One region of the Pseudoduganella sp. SL102 genome, then DNA from elsewhere that is predicted to be linked to it. Evidence: predicted binding sites of a transcription regulator. Region 1 holds the regulator's gene; each other region holds the start of a gene.

Region 1 (4,814 bases):
CGTGTTCGGCGCCGCCTACCTGTTCCTGTACCCCGGCCTGGGCACCTACGCCGGCAAGCTGGGATGGCGCTCGGCCGGCCAGTACCAGCAGGAACTGGCGAAAGCCGACGAGGCCTATGGCCCGCTGTTCGACAAGTACCGCCGGCAAGACCTGAAGGCGGTGGCGGCCGACCCGCAGGCGCGCGCGATGGGCGAGCGGCTGTTCCTCACCTACTGCGCGCAGTGCCACGGCTCGGATGCGCGCGGCAACAAGGGCTTTCCGAACCTGGCGGACAGGGACTGGCTGCACGGCGGCACGCCCGAGGCGATCAAGCAGACCATCATGCAGGGCCGCCATGGCGTGATGCCGCCGATGGGCGCGGCCATCGGCTCCGACAAGGATGTCGAGAACGTCGCGCATTATGTGCTGAGCCTTTCCGGCAGCAACGCGGCCGATCCGATCAAGAGCGTGTTCGGCAAGGGCAAATTCACCGCCTGCCTGGCCTGCCATGGCGCCGGCGGCACCGGCAACCAGGCCCTCGGCGCGCCGAACCTGGCCGACAAGACATGGCTGTACGGCGGCAGCGCCGACACGATCATGGAAACCATCCGCAAGGGCCGCGACAACACCATGCCGGCCTTCGGCGACTTCCTCGGCGAAGGCAAGGTGCATGTGCTGTCGGCCTACGTGTGGGGCCTGTCCAACGACACGAGATGAAACAAGCCAGATGAATCGGAGTGAGACAGCCATGAACGCCCCCGTGCCGGAACAGGTGATCCGGATGTATGAAAAGCGCCAGCCGATCCATCCGCGCGAAACGGATGGCCGCTATGCGCGCCTGCGCTGGCTGTGCCTGTGGCTCACGCAACTGGCCTACTACGGCACGCCGTGGCTCGCATGGAACGACCGCCAGGCCGTGCTGTTCGACCTGGGCACGCGCAAGTTCTACCTGTTCGGCCTGGTGCTGTGGCCGCAGGATTTCATCTACCTCGCGGCGCTGTTGATCATCTGCGCCTGGGGACTGTTCCTGGTGACGGCGGTGGCGGGACGCGTGTGGTGCGGCTTCGCCTGCCCGCAGACGGTCTATACCTCGATCTTCCTGTGGATCGAGCGCGGGATCGAAGGGTCGCGCGCCGCCCGCATCGCGCTGGACCGGCAAGGCCCGTCCGCCCGCAAGTTCGGCAAGCGCATCGCCAAGCACCTCGCCTGGGGCGCCGTGGCGCTGTGGACCGGCTTCACCTTCGTCGGCTACTTCACCCCGGTGCGCGAACTGGGCACCGGAATCGCCACGCTGGCGCTGGGGCCGTGGGAATGGTTCTGGGTGCTGTTCTATGGTTTCGCCACCTATGGCAACGCGGGCTGGCTGCGCGAGCAGGTGTGCAAGTACATGTGCCCGTACGCCCGCTTCCAGAGCGCGATGTTCGACCGCGACACGCTGATCATCACCTACGACACGGGGCGCGGTGAACCGCGCAGCAAGAAGGCCACGGGCGGCGCCTGCATCGATTGCACGATGTGCGTGCAGGTCTGCCCGGCCGGCATCGACATCCGCAACGGCCTGCAGTACGAATGCATCGGCTGCGCCGCCTGCGTGGACGCGTGTAACAACGTAATGGACAAGGTCGGCCAGCCGCGCGGCCTGATTCGCTACAGCACCGACCGGGCCATGACCGCGATCCTGACGCCGGCACAGATCCGCCAGCGGGCACTGCGCCCGCGCGTGCTCGCGTACGGCGCGGCGCTGCTGGCCATCACGCTGGCGGTCGGCTTCGCGCTGGCCACCCGCACGCCGCTGAAGATGGACGTGATCCGCGACCGCGGTTCGATGGGGCGCGAAGTGGATGGCGGCGCGATCGAGAACGTGTACCGGCTGCAGATCATGAACACCTCGGAGCAGCCGCACCGCTACCGGATCGCTGCCGACGGATTGCCCGGCCTGGCGCTGGCGACGGACGACGTGGTGGCACTGGCCGGCACCGAAACGCGTGCCGTGCCGGTGCGGGTGCGCGCGCCAGGGGAGGCACTGCGGGGCGCGGGCAAGACCGGCTCGCACTCGATCACATTCACGCTGACGGCGCTGGACGATGCGCGCCTGGCCGTCGAAGAACCCGCGGTCTTCATCGTGCCGCGCTGAGGAGATGACCATGCAACCGATGACGATGTCCGCCACGCCCTGGTACCGCGAGCGCTGGCCTTGGCTCCTGATGGCTGGCCCGGCCGCCGTGCTGGTGGCCGGCTTCTATACGGGCTGGCTGGCCTTCGCGCAGCAGGACGCGCTGGTGGTGGGCGACTACTACAAGCGGGGCAAGGCGATCAACCAGGATTTGCGGCGCGACCGCACTGCCGCCGCGCTGCATGCCGCCGCCGCCCTGCGCTACGATGCCGCGCACGGGGTATTGCACGGCCGGCTATCGGCCAGCGCGCCGCTGCCCGGTCCCTTGCAGCTGCACCTGGCGCATGCCACCCAGCCGGAAAAGGACTTGCGGCTGCTGGTGCGGCCCGATGCCGGCGGCAGCTTCGCCGTGCCGTTGCCGCTGCTCGAACGCAGCCGCTGGACCGTGCTGGTGGAAGACGAACGGCGCACCTGGCGCCTGGAGGGGCAGTGGCAGTGGCCGGTGGAGCGGGAGGTGACGGTGGCAGCTTTGCAATGAAGCAGGCGCCGCTGCTGCATCAAGCTGCAACCGTTGGCCGGCGGACACCAGTGTCAGATACCAATGCCGCTAAGTTAAGCGTTACCCGACACATGAAAGCGCATGCATTCACCCCAAAGGCGAAGGACTGGGGTCAGACCCGCCGGGTCTGACCCCGGCATTTGCACTTGGGGTGGGCTTATCTAAGCGGCATCACGCGCAGGTCTCGGTCCCCGCCGTGATCGCCTTCAACCGCGGCAGGTCGAGCACCTTGACCTCCCGGTTCGCCACCATCAGCAAACCCTGCTTCTTGAACTTGTTCAACAGCCGGCTGATACTCTCGATCGTCAGCCCCAGGTAGTTGCCGATATCCTCGCGCGACATGCGCAGCTGGAATTCGGTGCTCGAGTAGCCGCGCGCCTCGTAGCGCGAAGCCAGGTTGACGAGGAAGGCGGCGAAGCGCTGGGTTGCCTGCATATTGCCCAGCAATAGCATCACGCTTTGCTCGCGCGTGATTTCCTGGCTCATCATGCGGTGGAAATGGCGCAGCAGCGTGGGCATGTCCACCAGCAGCTGTTCCAGGCTGGCGAAGGGGATCTCGCAGACCTCGCTGTCTTCCAGCGCCAGCGCGCTGCAATAGTGCCTGTCGGTGCTGATGGCGTCCATGCCCAGCAGTTCGCCGCCCATCTGGAAACCCGTCACCTGTTCTTCGCCGTTGGCGTTGATCTGGTAAGTCTTGAAATGGCCGAGCCGGATCGCGTACAGGTTCGTAAACGGCTCGCCGATACGGAACAGGTTCTCGCCCTTCTGCACCTTGCGGCGGCGCCCGATGATCTTGTCCAGCTTGTCCATGTCGCCCATGTCCAGCCCCATCGGCAGGCACAGCTGGTGCATGCTGCAGGTCGAGCAGCGTGCCTTGAGGATCTCGATCGTGGCGCCGGGCAGGGTCAGGGATGGCAGCTCATGCATCATTGTCGGGTCCGATGTCATCGTCCATTGTCGGTTGACCTCCAGTGTACTTGATCCCGCCCCGATCCCGCCTCGATCCCGGCTTGATCCCGCTGTCCGGGCAACCGCGCAACTTGCAGCTTGCGTGCCCTTCCGCACAGTGCGCCAGCGGGGAAGCGGCGCATAGTGTCCCGACAACATCGGGGCGGGGGGAGACAATGCGTCCGCTTGGTATCAAGGCGAAAGTCGCGCTGGCGACGACCGTCACGTGCATCGTGATGATCGCGCTGGTCACCGTGCTGCAGGCCCGGCGCATGCAGGAGGATTTCACGCGCGTGCTGTTTGCCCAGCAGGATGCGCTGATCGCGCGCACCGCGCTCGAGGTGGATGAAAAGATGACGCTGCTGCGCGACATCGTTGCCGAATCGGCACGCTGGCAGCCCGGCGACATCTGTGCCGACCCGCCCGCGCTGCGCGCCCACTACGACTACCGCGCCGTCCTTCGCCTGTTCGATGACATCATCGTCGTCAGCCCGGCCGGCACGATCGTGGCCGACATCCCCGCGCTGCCGGGCCGCCCCGGCGTCAGCGTCACGGACCGCGCGTACTTCCAGCGGGTCATGCAGGAAAAGGCGCCCCTGATCGCCGAACCGGTGATCGGCAGGGCGAACCGGCAACCTGTCGTGCAGATGGTCGCCCCCGTGCTCAGCGAGGACGGCGAGGTGGCCTGCGTGCTGATCGGCGTGCTGCGCCTGTACAAGAACAACCTGCTGGGCCACCTGCGCACGGCCAAGGTGGGCCGCACCGGTTATTACTACATCGTCACCGGCTACGAACCATCGGTCTACGTGGTGCACCCCGACCCGGCCCGCCTGCTGAAGCCACGCGGCCAGGAAGGCTATGCCGCCACCGTGCTGGCGATCCGCGGCGGGTTCGAAGGCACCACGATCAGCACCGATGGCCGCGGCGTGCGCGCGCTGCTCAGCTACAAGCGCCTGAAGACGGTACCGTGGATCCTGATCGCCAACCTGCCTGCCGAGGAAGCGTTCGAGCCGTTCGACGACCTGCTGGTGCGGCTTGCGCTATGGGGCACGCTGGCCTCGCTCGTCACCGCGGCCGTCATCACCTGGATCACGCTGCGGCTGATGTCGCCGCTGATGCGGCTGCGCGATGCGATCGGCACCTTGCGCGGCACGCCGGGGCACTTCGCCCCGCTGCCGGTCACGTCGCGCGACGAGATCGGCGAGCTGACCGGG
Region 2 (4,814 bases), 290 kb from region 1:
ACAGTGCCTTTCACGGTGTCCGTGACAGCGCGGCTCATCACGCTGCCGGGGACGTACTCGCGAATGACGCCGATCGAGGCATTCTTCAGGCTGATTGGCCGGGGCAGGGGGTGCAGCTTGCCGTCGTCCAGGCGCAACAGCGTCAGCTCATCGGACAGCAGCCGCCAGCCGCCACGGCCCACCAGGGCCGCGCACAGCGTGCTTTTGCCGGAACCGGGCGGTGCCGGCAAGATCACGGCCCGACCTGCTTTCTCGACCACGGCCGCATGCACGATCAGATAGCGGTTGGCGCGGCTCGACACGCACCAGTTCAGCCCCCATTCGAACATCGGGAACGCCTGGTCCAGCGGCAGCGGCTTGAACATCGAGCGGCCATCGTACAGCAGCGTGACTTGTGGCCGCAGCCAGCGTCGCAGCGTGACGGGACGGACCAGGTCGAGGTGAAAATCGGCAAAACCTTCGCGCAGCGGATAGTCGCCGTACAGCAGATGAATGCCGTCGGCGACGCTGGCGATGGGCGAGCGCAGCAGCGTGGTGAAGCGGCCGGTGCGCAGGTGAATGCCCGGCCCGGCAAGGTGCTCGCCCAGCTGGGCACGGGTCAGGCTGCCAACGGTCGTCATGTGCGGCTCAGCAGGGTTCAATCAAGTCGAGCCGGCACAGCGTGGCCAGCAGCTCGGCCAGCTCCAGTGCGGCCAGCTCTTCCGGGGTCACGTCCCCGTCGCGCAATGCCAGCAACAGCGCCATCGCTTCTTCCGACAACAGATGGGTATCGCCGGACAGGTCGTTATAAAGTACGAAGGCGCCGTCCCAGCCGCGGTGCAGCAGGGCCTGGCCAGAAACGAGACGCCAGGTTGAAGCCATCAGTACATGGTGCCTTGCAGGTACTCGACGATCTTGGCGCCATCCCACTTCACGCCGGCAGTCGGCGTGTAATAGCCTTTGGCCTGGTATTCCAGCCAGATGCGCTGCAGCATGGGCACCGTCTGGAACGTCGACAGGCCTGCGCGCACGTTCAGGTAGGCCGCGATGAGGTGCCGGCCAATGCCGTTCCTGTCCCATTTTTGCGGATCCAGGATGCCGGACTGGCTGGCGTTGCCATACGTCTTTGCGTTCTGGCTGTTGCAGCTGAAGACACGGGTATAAGGTGCGTTCTTGTCGCAACCAGACGGCCAGCCATGGTTCTTCCAGTAGCCGGGTGACCGGCCAGAGCAGGTTGGCGGCGGGCCGCGGAAGCTTTGCAGGCCGCCGGACAGGAAGCCCGATGGGGTTGTGCATACCTCGGCTGCCATGCCGGGCTGGCTGTGCAGTGTCAGCAATACGCCGGAGGCGGCAACGCCAGCGCGGGCAAAGCGGCGCCGCGCCGCGCCTTCAGACGACAATTCTGCCGTGACGGGAACTGGTGCGTCATGCTGTTGTTCGGTGGCCACGTCGGTTTCCTTCTTGGTGGTCGGTCAGTTGATTGGCTATTGCGAAAATACTAAGCAATTACCGTTCCCGAGCGTCGAGCCTTGGTCGTAAACTTTGTAAATCAATGACTTGGGGCAAAGGAACGCGCCATTTCGATTGATTTTACGCAATGGCTGTAAAAATTCTCGACAGCGGATAGCTTAGAAGAAGCTTTCCGGAATCACCAGGATGTCGCCAGGGCGCATCGACACGTTCGCCGAGATATCGCCTTCCTTGATCAGGTCGTTCAAGCGCACGCGATATTGTTGCTGTTTGCCGTCCACGTTGCGGATGATCGTGGCCTTGTTTCCAGCGGCGAATTCCGTCACGCCGCCCACCGCGATCAGTACGTCCATCAGCGACATGTCGCGCCGGTAGGGCAATGCCTGCGGTCGCGCGGCCTGGCCGATCACGCGGATCTGTTCGCCGTAAGTTCCCGTGAAACCGGTGACGATGACGGTGACGACTGGCTGCTGGATGTACTTGGCCAGCGCCTTTTCGATGTCGCGCGCCAGCTCGGTAGGAGTCTTGCCGCTGGCCTCGAGATCCTCGACCAGCGGGGTGGTGATCTTGCCGTCCGGCCGCACGGGCACGCTTTGCGACACTTCAGGATTGCGCCAGACAACGATATTGACGTTATCGCCAGGACCGATCAGGTAATGGGACGCCGGCGCCGGCCCCGCATCGACCATCGTATTGCCCGAACTGGCGCAACCGCCCAGGGCACCCAGCATGATCGCGCATGCTGCCAGCCATTTGAACAGCGTTTGGTATTTCACGGGACTCTCCAGTCTGGTCGTTGCAACGATAAGGTCCGAGCTGCAGTGAAAACTGCGGTCTGAACGTTGACATCGAGGTGTGGCATCGACATGCGGCACCGCTCAGCGTTGTCAGCCATTACCAACTCGTAACTTTCATTGTGTAAATTTTGTGTTGCTTATTTTATACGAGACAACCAAGCGGCCGTGCAATTTTTCACTTCTTGGTATCACTTTGCTGCAACAATTCCCTGACGTAGTGCACCGGGATGGCGTAGGAAATTCCGCTCGGCTGGCTGATGGCATTTTCCTTCTGGCCCTTCAGGAAAGTCATGTTCAGCACGCCGTGCACGAGGCCGCTATCGGGGTCATACACAGGACTGCCGCTGTTGCCCGGATAGGCGGTGCCGTCGAGTTGCAGGATCTTGAAAGGGCGGCGTTGCAGCTGGTTGATCGCGCGTGCATCGAGCCCCCGCGAAGTCAGCGAGGGCAGCATGATCGGCGTGATGGCCGATAGCATGGCCCGGTGGGTGACGGGGGTCAGTCCCAGGTTCATGCCGAGAGGGAAACCGGTGAAGGCCAGTGCCTGCCCTTCGGCAACAGCGCCGCTGCCGTCCAGCTGCAGTGCGGGGAGCGGTTTGCCGGTGAGCCGCAGGTGCGCCAGGTCGTGCTCGCGGTCGAGGGCGGCCACGGTCGCGGGACGAAAGTCCAGCTTGTCGCCCGTGCCGATGACGATGCCCAGCGTTTCCATCTTCTCCACGTCCAGGTTCGGCAGCGCATGGGCATTGGTGATGATCGACAGGCCGTCGCCCACGGCAAAGCCGGTAGCGACGAAGACGATGGCGGGACTACGGGTGCGAAGCAGGGTGCCGATGCCCACGACGGAAGGCTTGATGGACGGGATCGTGTCTTTCAGCGCTGCGGAAACCGGCGGCGTGAACGCGAGCATAGCAATCAGGCAGACTGGCAGCACACGGTACAAAAGACGGGTCACGGGGTTCATCAGGGCAGGATATCAGAAATACATTAACTTATAGTGACAAAAAATTGCCTGAATAAAATTGTTTTTACGTATTGTCAGCGGTTTGCAACGCTCTAACGCGTGACATGTTGTAAAGAAAAATTAATATCAACAGGCAACGCTTCCTGCGCGTTTTCTGCGGTATGATAGAGCAATTGATGTAATTTAAGCAATATTCAGGAAGGCTGGTGGGCTGTAGCAAACTGAGTGGTTGTGGTGTCCTGAATGGCTTAGCTGAAAGCGAGTTAACAAGATGGCAGAAATGATGGCCCTGCTTTTGAGCTTCCTCAAAGCAATTGGCAAGTACCGCTGGTATGCGGTGGCGATCACCTGGCTGGTTGCCGTTGTCGGCTGGACCGTGGTGTCCAGGCTGCCCAATGATTACCAGGCTTCGGCGCGCGTTTACGTTGATACCCAAAGTATCTTGAAACCCCTGCTCGCCAGCATGACCACGCTGCCAAATACCGAACAGCAGGTGATGTTCATGCGGCGCACGCTGATCAGCCGCCCGAACGTGGAGCGCGTGCTGCGGATGGTCGATCTCGACATCACGGCGAAGACACCGAAAGAACACGAGAAGATCGTCGATGAGCTGATGAACCAGATCAGGATCATCGGCACCGAGCGCGACGACATCTACACGATTTCCTATAACAATCCGAATCCGAAGCTGGGCAAGGACGTCGTGCAATCGTTGCTGACGATCTTCGTCGAAGGCAGCTTTGGTGGAAAGAAGCAGGAATCGGAAAAGGCCATCCAGTTCATCGATGACCAGATCAAGATGTACGAGGAAAAGCTGGCCACCGGTGAAAATGCGCTGAAGGAATTCAAGATCCGCCATATGGGCCTGCTGCCACGGCAGGGCGGCGACTACGCCTCCGCCTACGGCGACCTGAGCGAGAAAATCAGCCAGGCCCGGCTGGAGCTGCTGGAAGCGGAAGAAGCGCGCAACGCGATCAAGCGCCAGATCGCTGGCGAAGACATGGCACCGGTGACCGATACGGCGGAACGGGCCATCGTCAATCCGGAAATCGATGGCCGCATTTCGACGGTGGAAAAGAACCTCGACCAGTTGCGCCTGCAGTTCACCGAGGAACATCCGGATATCGTGGCGGCCAAGCGCCTCCTCGGCCAGCTGGAACAACGCAAGAAGGAAGAAGCCAAGAAGGTTCGCGCGGCCGACCCGGGTGCCAGCTACAGCCCGATGCTGCAGCAGATGAATGTCCAGCTCTCCGTCGAGGAAGCGCGCATCGCATCGTTGAAAGCACGGGTGGGTGAATATTCGTCGCGCCTGGCGCAGATGCGCTCCCTGAGCACCCAGGCGCCGGAAGTGGAAGCCCAGCTGGCCCAGCTGAACCGCGATTACGCCGTGAACAAGGAAAACTACGAAAAACTGGTGCAGCGCCGCGAATCGGCCAAGCTGTCGGGCGACCTGTCCACGGTCACCGATATGCTGACCTTCCGCGTCGTCGATCCACCGGCGGTGCCCAGCGTGCCGGCCGGGCCGAACCGGCCACGCCTGTACACGCTCGTCCTGCTGGGCGCGCTCGTCGCCGGCCTGGGCACCGCACTGTTGCTGAGCCAGATCC
Region 3 (4,814 bases), 3.5 Mb from region 1:
ACCACGCCCGATTGCGGCGAGATGATCACGTTGCGCCCGTCGTCGCCGGTGCCGACGATCGCTTCCAGCGCCGCCTTCAGGTCGCCCCAGAAATCCGTCTCGGAGGTCATCTTGACGTTGCTGGCATCGTCCTGCACGGAGGTGGTGCCGGATGGCGAGCCGTTCTGCGTCTGCGACTGGCTCTGGGAGGCGTTCTGCTGGCCGCCATCCTGGCCCTCCTCGCCGCGCGTGGGCACGCTGTTGATCGAGGTCGACGACACGCGCACGTTGGAGACGCCGCGCCGGCTGCCCGTCAGGTAATTCACCTTGAACATGCGGGTCTGCATGGTCAGCGGCCGGATGTAGATGCGGTTGCCCTCCACCTTCCAGTCGTAGCCGTACAGCTCGCGCACCGCGTCCAGCGCCTCGAAGATCGTCACGTCCTTCAGGTTGGCCGACAGCGTGCCGGTTACTTCCGGCGACACCAGCATGTTGTAGCGCGTTCCGGTGGCGATCGAGGTGAAGAACTGCTGGGCCGGTACGTTGTTGAGCGCGACGTTGAAGCGCTCGTCCAGCACGGCGCGCGCCTTCGGCAGCGTGGCGGCCAGGGCCGGGGCCGGCGGCAGCAGCGCCGCTTCGACCGCATCGGGCGCCACGTGCTGGCGCTGTGCCGATTTCGCGGTGGCGTTGCGCATCTCACCGCTGATCGTGTCATAGGTATCGCGGCGGTTGGCGCTGTCGCATCCCGCCGCCAGCATTGCCACGCAGGTCATCGCCGCCAGGGTCCGCATCGTTTGCTCCGTTCGCATGGTTCGCTTCTGTTTCATGTTGTTCATTCCTGCCGTGCCGGCATGGCTTCGGGCTTGACATACAGCCGCAGCGTTTCACGGGCCTTTCCGCGGCGCAGCACCACGCGGTCTTCGCCCACCGATTCCACCAGCGCGCCCTGGAAACGGCTGCCCTGCCGTACCATTTCGCCACTAATCACGGCAATCCGGCGCCCGCCTGGCTCGCGCGACACGAGGATCGACTGCAATTCCGGGCCGGGCGGCGCGACCGGCGGCGCTTCCCCGCCGGCCGCCAGCGCATCCAGGCCGGGCGGTGGCAGCGTCGGGTCGGCGACCTGCGCCCGGGCACCGCCGGGAAACGCCAGTGCGATGGCCAGTGCGATGGCCGGAGCCTGGGCCACGAGGCGCAGGCGGTCGAAGAAGAGGCACGCTACAGGGCGATCCATTGTTGGTCCAGGCTCAGCGTATATAAGGTCAAGGCCAGCGTTGCCTTGTCGTGTTCGGTGGCATCCAGCGTGGCCTGGCCCCAGTACAGCCGGGCCGGCAAGCGTTCCAGCGCCGCCATGTAAGCCACCATGTCGCCATAGCCGCCCTGCAGCACGATGCGCACGCCATGGCGGTACAGCAGCGGCTTTTGCGGTTCCCCATCGGCGCTGTCCCCCGCTACGCCGGGCGGCGTGGTCGACAGCCCGGCCCGCGGCAGCACCGGCCCGGCCAGGCTGCCATCGGTGCCGGCGTCGCCGAAATTGCCATCGGTCGTGCCGGCCGGCGCCAGCGTGCGCAGCGACAGCAGCTTGAGCTTGCCGTTCTGCTGCACCATCTGCTGCAACAGGACCGTCATCCTGTCCGGCGACACCAGCGCGCTCTGCGTGGTGCGCAGCGTGGCGCGCAGCTGGTCGTTTTCTGCCCGCACGGCGGCCAGGCGCTTGCGCAGGTCGGCATCGGGATCGGCTTGCGCGGCCGCCTGCTTCTCGGCGATTTCCACGTCGATGCCGGCCAGTTGCACCTTCTGCTGCAGGATCGCGGTGCGCAGCGTGCGCTCGCGCGCCCCGGCCGGTTCGATGAAGCCCATGTAGGCGATGAAGATCACGCCCGCCACCGTGGCGGCGCACGCCATGATCCGCTCGCGCAGCGTCAGCGCATCGATGCGGGCCGCCCATTTCAGCCACAATTCCTTCATCGCGCCCCCCGGCACGCGCCTGCAGCGTGAATTCCACATACGGCGGCGGCAGCGGGGCTGGGGCAGCGGCAGCTGCGGCGCCGTCGGCCGGCGTCATCGGCGGCGGCGCAAGCCGCGGCGGCTCGCCCGGACGCGTTTCAACGCCGCCCGCCGCCAGCCCCGGCCGCGATATTTCCAGCTGCTCGAACGCCTTGCCCTGCAGCGCCGGTTCGCGCGCCAGGCCGTTCAGGTAGCCGGGCAGCAGCTCGGCGCGCAGCGCCCGGCCGCGCAGGCCGATGTCGGCGTTCGCGCCGCCGATTTCCACCCCTGTCAGCCACAAGCCGCTGACGCGGGTGCGTGCCAGGGCCTGGAAATAGGCGGAATAGCCGCGCGGATCGCCGACCCGGTTCTGTTCCAGGATGTCCGCCACGCCGCGCAGCGCGCGCTGGTCCAGCCCGGCCCGCTCCAGTTCGCTTTCCACGGCGGCATCCTTCGGCCGCGGCACCAGCCCGGCCAGCACGCTGGCCTTGCGCGCTTCCGCCTCGGCCAGCTGTTCCCTCAGGCGCGCCGATTCGTCTTCCAGCACGGCCACGCGGCCGCTCGCCGCGACCGACAGCGCCACCGAACCGGCCAGCGCGACCCCGACGACGATGGCCAGCGCCGGCGCCGTCAGGTAGCGCTTTTCCTTGCGGAAGCGCGGGTTGAACAGGTTGATCTGCTGGCTCATGCCACCGCACCTTCATCGCGCAATCCGCCGCCCAGCACGGTGAAAAAGCGCGCCTGCTGCGCCGCGTCGCGCAATTCCGGCACCTTGTCGAAGTCGAACACGCTGTCCAGGTCGAGCAGGTCGACGGGTAGGTACAGGTTGGCGGACAGGTAATCGTGCAGGCTGGCGCTGCCGGTCGGCGCCAGCACCAGCTTCGACACGGCGACGTACTGGAATTGCCGCTCGAAATTGTCCAGCGAACGCTGCAGTTCCAGGGCGATGCGGTCGTACAGCTGCTGGCGCTGCTCCTGCGGGCCCTCGACCTGGCCGAGCGCGATATCCATGCGGCGCGCAAGGTAGAGCTCGCCGCGGAACGTCACCGTCAGCAGGCCGCCGTGCTCGTCGAACGCCAGCATGGCCAGGCCGCGCCCTTCCGGTTCCAGCAATGCCGAAATGTTGCGCTGGGCGATTTCGGGAATGTCGATCGCGGCCAGGTCCACCTTGGCTTCCACGTACAGGTTCTGCAGCGCCTCGATGATGCCGTTGCGCGCCGCCACCGCGAATACCTGGTGGTTGTGCGCGGGCCCGTTCGGGGCAACGGGAATGTCCAGCACGTCGATGGTGGCCTCGAGCACGGGAAAATCGATCATGTCCTTCAGCTTCCAGCCGACCGCCGTCTTCATTTCCGCAACCGGCACGTTGGGCGCCTCCAGCACCAGCAGCTGGTACTCGCCGGGCACCAGCACACTCGAGCACAGGTGTTCGGCGGCATCGAATTCCTTGCCGATGCGCGCGACCAGCCCGGCCGCCTCGGCCCGGCTGCCTGGATGCTGGGCCGCCGCCAGCACGGCCGGCTTGACGCCCGCCTTGGTGTCCGCGGCGCGCCGCACCACCGCCGCGGTCACGCCGGCCGCACCGGCGCTCAACGCCAGCCAGCCATCCTTTTTCCTTGCCTTGTGCCAGAAAGCCATGCGCCTGTTCCGATATCGGGTAATGCTTGCAGAAAACCATGCAGTGTCTTGATTATATTCAAGATTCCAGCATGTTCCGGTAGCAAAAAGCTATTTTTGCCGTATTTTTTTGCGTCGCGTTCCGGGGCAGCGCCGATTCGTGTGCAAGGTGGCCCTCCCCCGGCGAAACGCCTCCCGGCACCGCTGCCTAATAGATTTCGCGCAGGTAGGTGTAGGGGCTCATCGATACTGTGCCATAGGTGAGCACCCCCCGTACGCTCGGCAGCCACGCCGGGCCCGTCATCCACATGTATACCGAGCCGCTGCTGCCGCTGCCCGGTGCCAACAGCTTCACGGTGCCGGCGCCAGCGCTGACCTTGCCTACGGTGGCCTTGTCGACCGTGAGCGCGAGTTTGCAGCCACTCGCGCCCGCCAACTTGGTGCACGCGGAAAAGTTCACTTCCGTCAGCGGGGCGAACGTGGTGGCCGAATCAGTCTCCGAGTAGTACCAGCCCGCCATGCCGTTCAGCGTGCCGAAGAACTGTGGTCTGACCGGCACGTCCATCGCCAGCGCCGCCGAACCTTGCTGCTTAGGCACGAACCAGCGGCCGGCCGCGACCCGCACGCCGCCCTCGACGGCGGCCGCGCGCTTCGACGTGACATCGTCGAAGTTGGCCACTTCGGCGGCGCGCAGGTACACGGAGACGGGCTGCGGCCAGTTGTTGGCGTCCGGCGCGCTGGCGTTGTAGGCCAGCGTCGACGGGAACGTGTACGTCCGCGTAACGGTTGCCGTGCCGGCATCGAACGTGCCGGCCGTGATCGTGGCGGTGCTCAGCACGGACTTGGTGGTGCCCGCCAGCGGCGCGTCTTGCGCGGTGGTACCGTTGGGCGCCTTCCACGCGCTCAGCAGCACATCGTGCGCCAGGTCGTCGCGGTAGTTCTTGAGCAGCGTGCCGCGGCTGCTGAACGCTTTCACGTCCACCGTGAACGGCTGGCCGGCATACGCCATGGTCAGGATCTCCACCGACGGCACCGTGGTCTTGCTGGGATTCTTCGGGCAGGCCACGGCAGGCGGGCATTCCATCGGGCCCGTGACGACCGTGTCGAAATGGTCCGGGTAGAAGCGGCCCACGTTGATCGTGGTGCCCACGACGTTGCCCGTACCCAGGTACGAGCCCACTTCCCTGCTGGCGTTCTCGGCGAGTTCCGCCGGGGTCGGCGCCAGCATCGAG

Evidence for each region. Region 1 encodes FNR, which switches genes on or off when oxygen is low (the NO sensors DNR and NnrR bind a similar motif). Its sites were predicted from a motif close to TTGATNNNNATCAA; they were not measured.
Region 2: a site for FNR is predicted at 3,381-3,394, ahead of OU994_RS02740 (XrtA system polysaccharide chain length determinant). Genes of this name have one in related genera too.
Region 3: a site for FNR is predicted at 3,652-3,665, ahead of OU994_RS15985 (agglutinin biogenesis protein MshI). Genes of this name have one in related genera too.

Annotation. Positions count from the first base shown of each region.
Region 1 covers NZ_CP115554.1:327,688-332,501, forward strand. Annotated here, with positions in the region: gene ccoP (cytochrome-c oxidase, cbb3-type subunit III) at 1-697, shown strand, start outside; gene ccoG (cytochrome c oxidase accessory protein CcoG) at 729-2,114, shown strand; gene OU994_RS01415 (FixH family protein) at 2,125-2,631, shown strand; gene fnr (fumarate/nitrate reduction transcriptional regulator Fnr) at 2,824-3,582, opposite strand; gene OU994_RS01425 (response regulator) at 3,777-4,814, shown strand, end outside.
Region 2 covers NZ_CP115554.1:615,349-620,162, forward strand. Annotated here, with positions in the region: gene OU994_RS02715 (HprK-related kinase A) at 1-620, opposite strand, end outside; gene OU994_RS02720 (HPr-rel-A system PqqD family peptide chaperone) at 628-861, opposite strand; gene OU994_RS02725 (hypothetical protein) at 861-1,427, opposite strand; gene OU994_RS02730 (XrtA/PEP-CTERM system exopolysaccharide export protein) at 1,608-2,180, opposite strand; gene OU994_RS02735 (serine protease) at 2,422-3,153, opposite strand; gene OU994_RS02740 (XrtA system polysaccharide chain length determinant) at 3,491-4,814, shown strand, end outside.
Region 3 covers NZ_CP115554.1:3,780,974-3,785,787, reverse strand. Annotated here, with positions in the region: gene mshL (pilus (MSHA type) biogenesis protein MshL) at 1-788, opposite strand, end outside; gene OU994_RS16000 (MSHA biogenesis protein MshK) at 812-1,213, opposite strand; gene gspM (type II secretion system protein GspM) at 1,198-1,947, opposite strand; gene OU994_RS15990 (hypothetical protein) at 2,346-2,603, shown strand; gene OU994_RS15985 (agglutinin biogenesis protein MshI) at 2,650-3,603, opposite strand; gene OU994_RS15980 (DUF6701 domain-containing protein) at 3,791-4,814, opposite strand, start outside.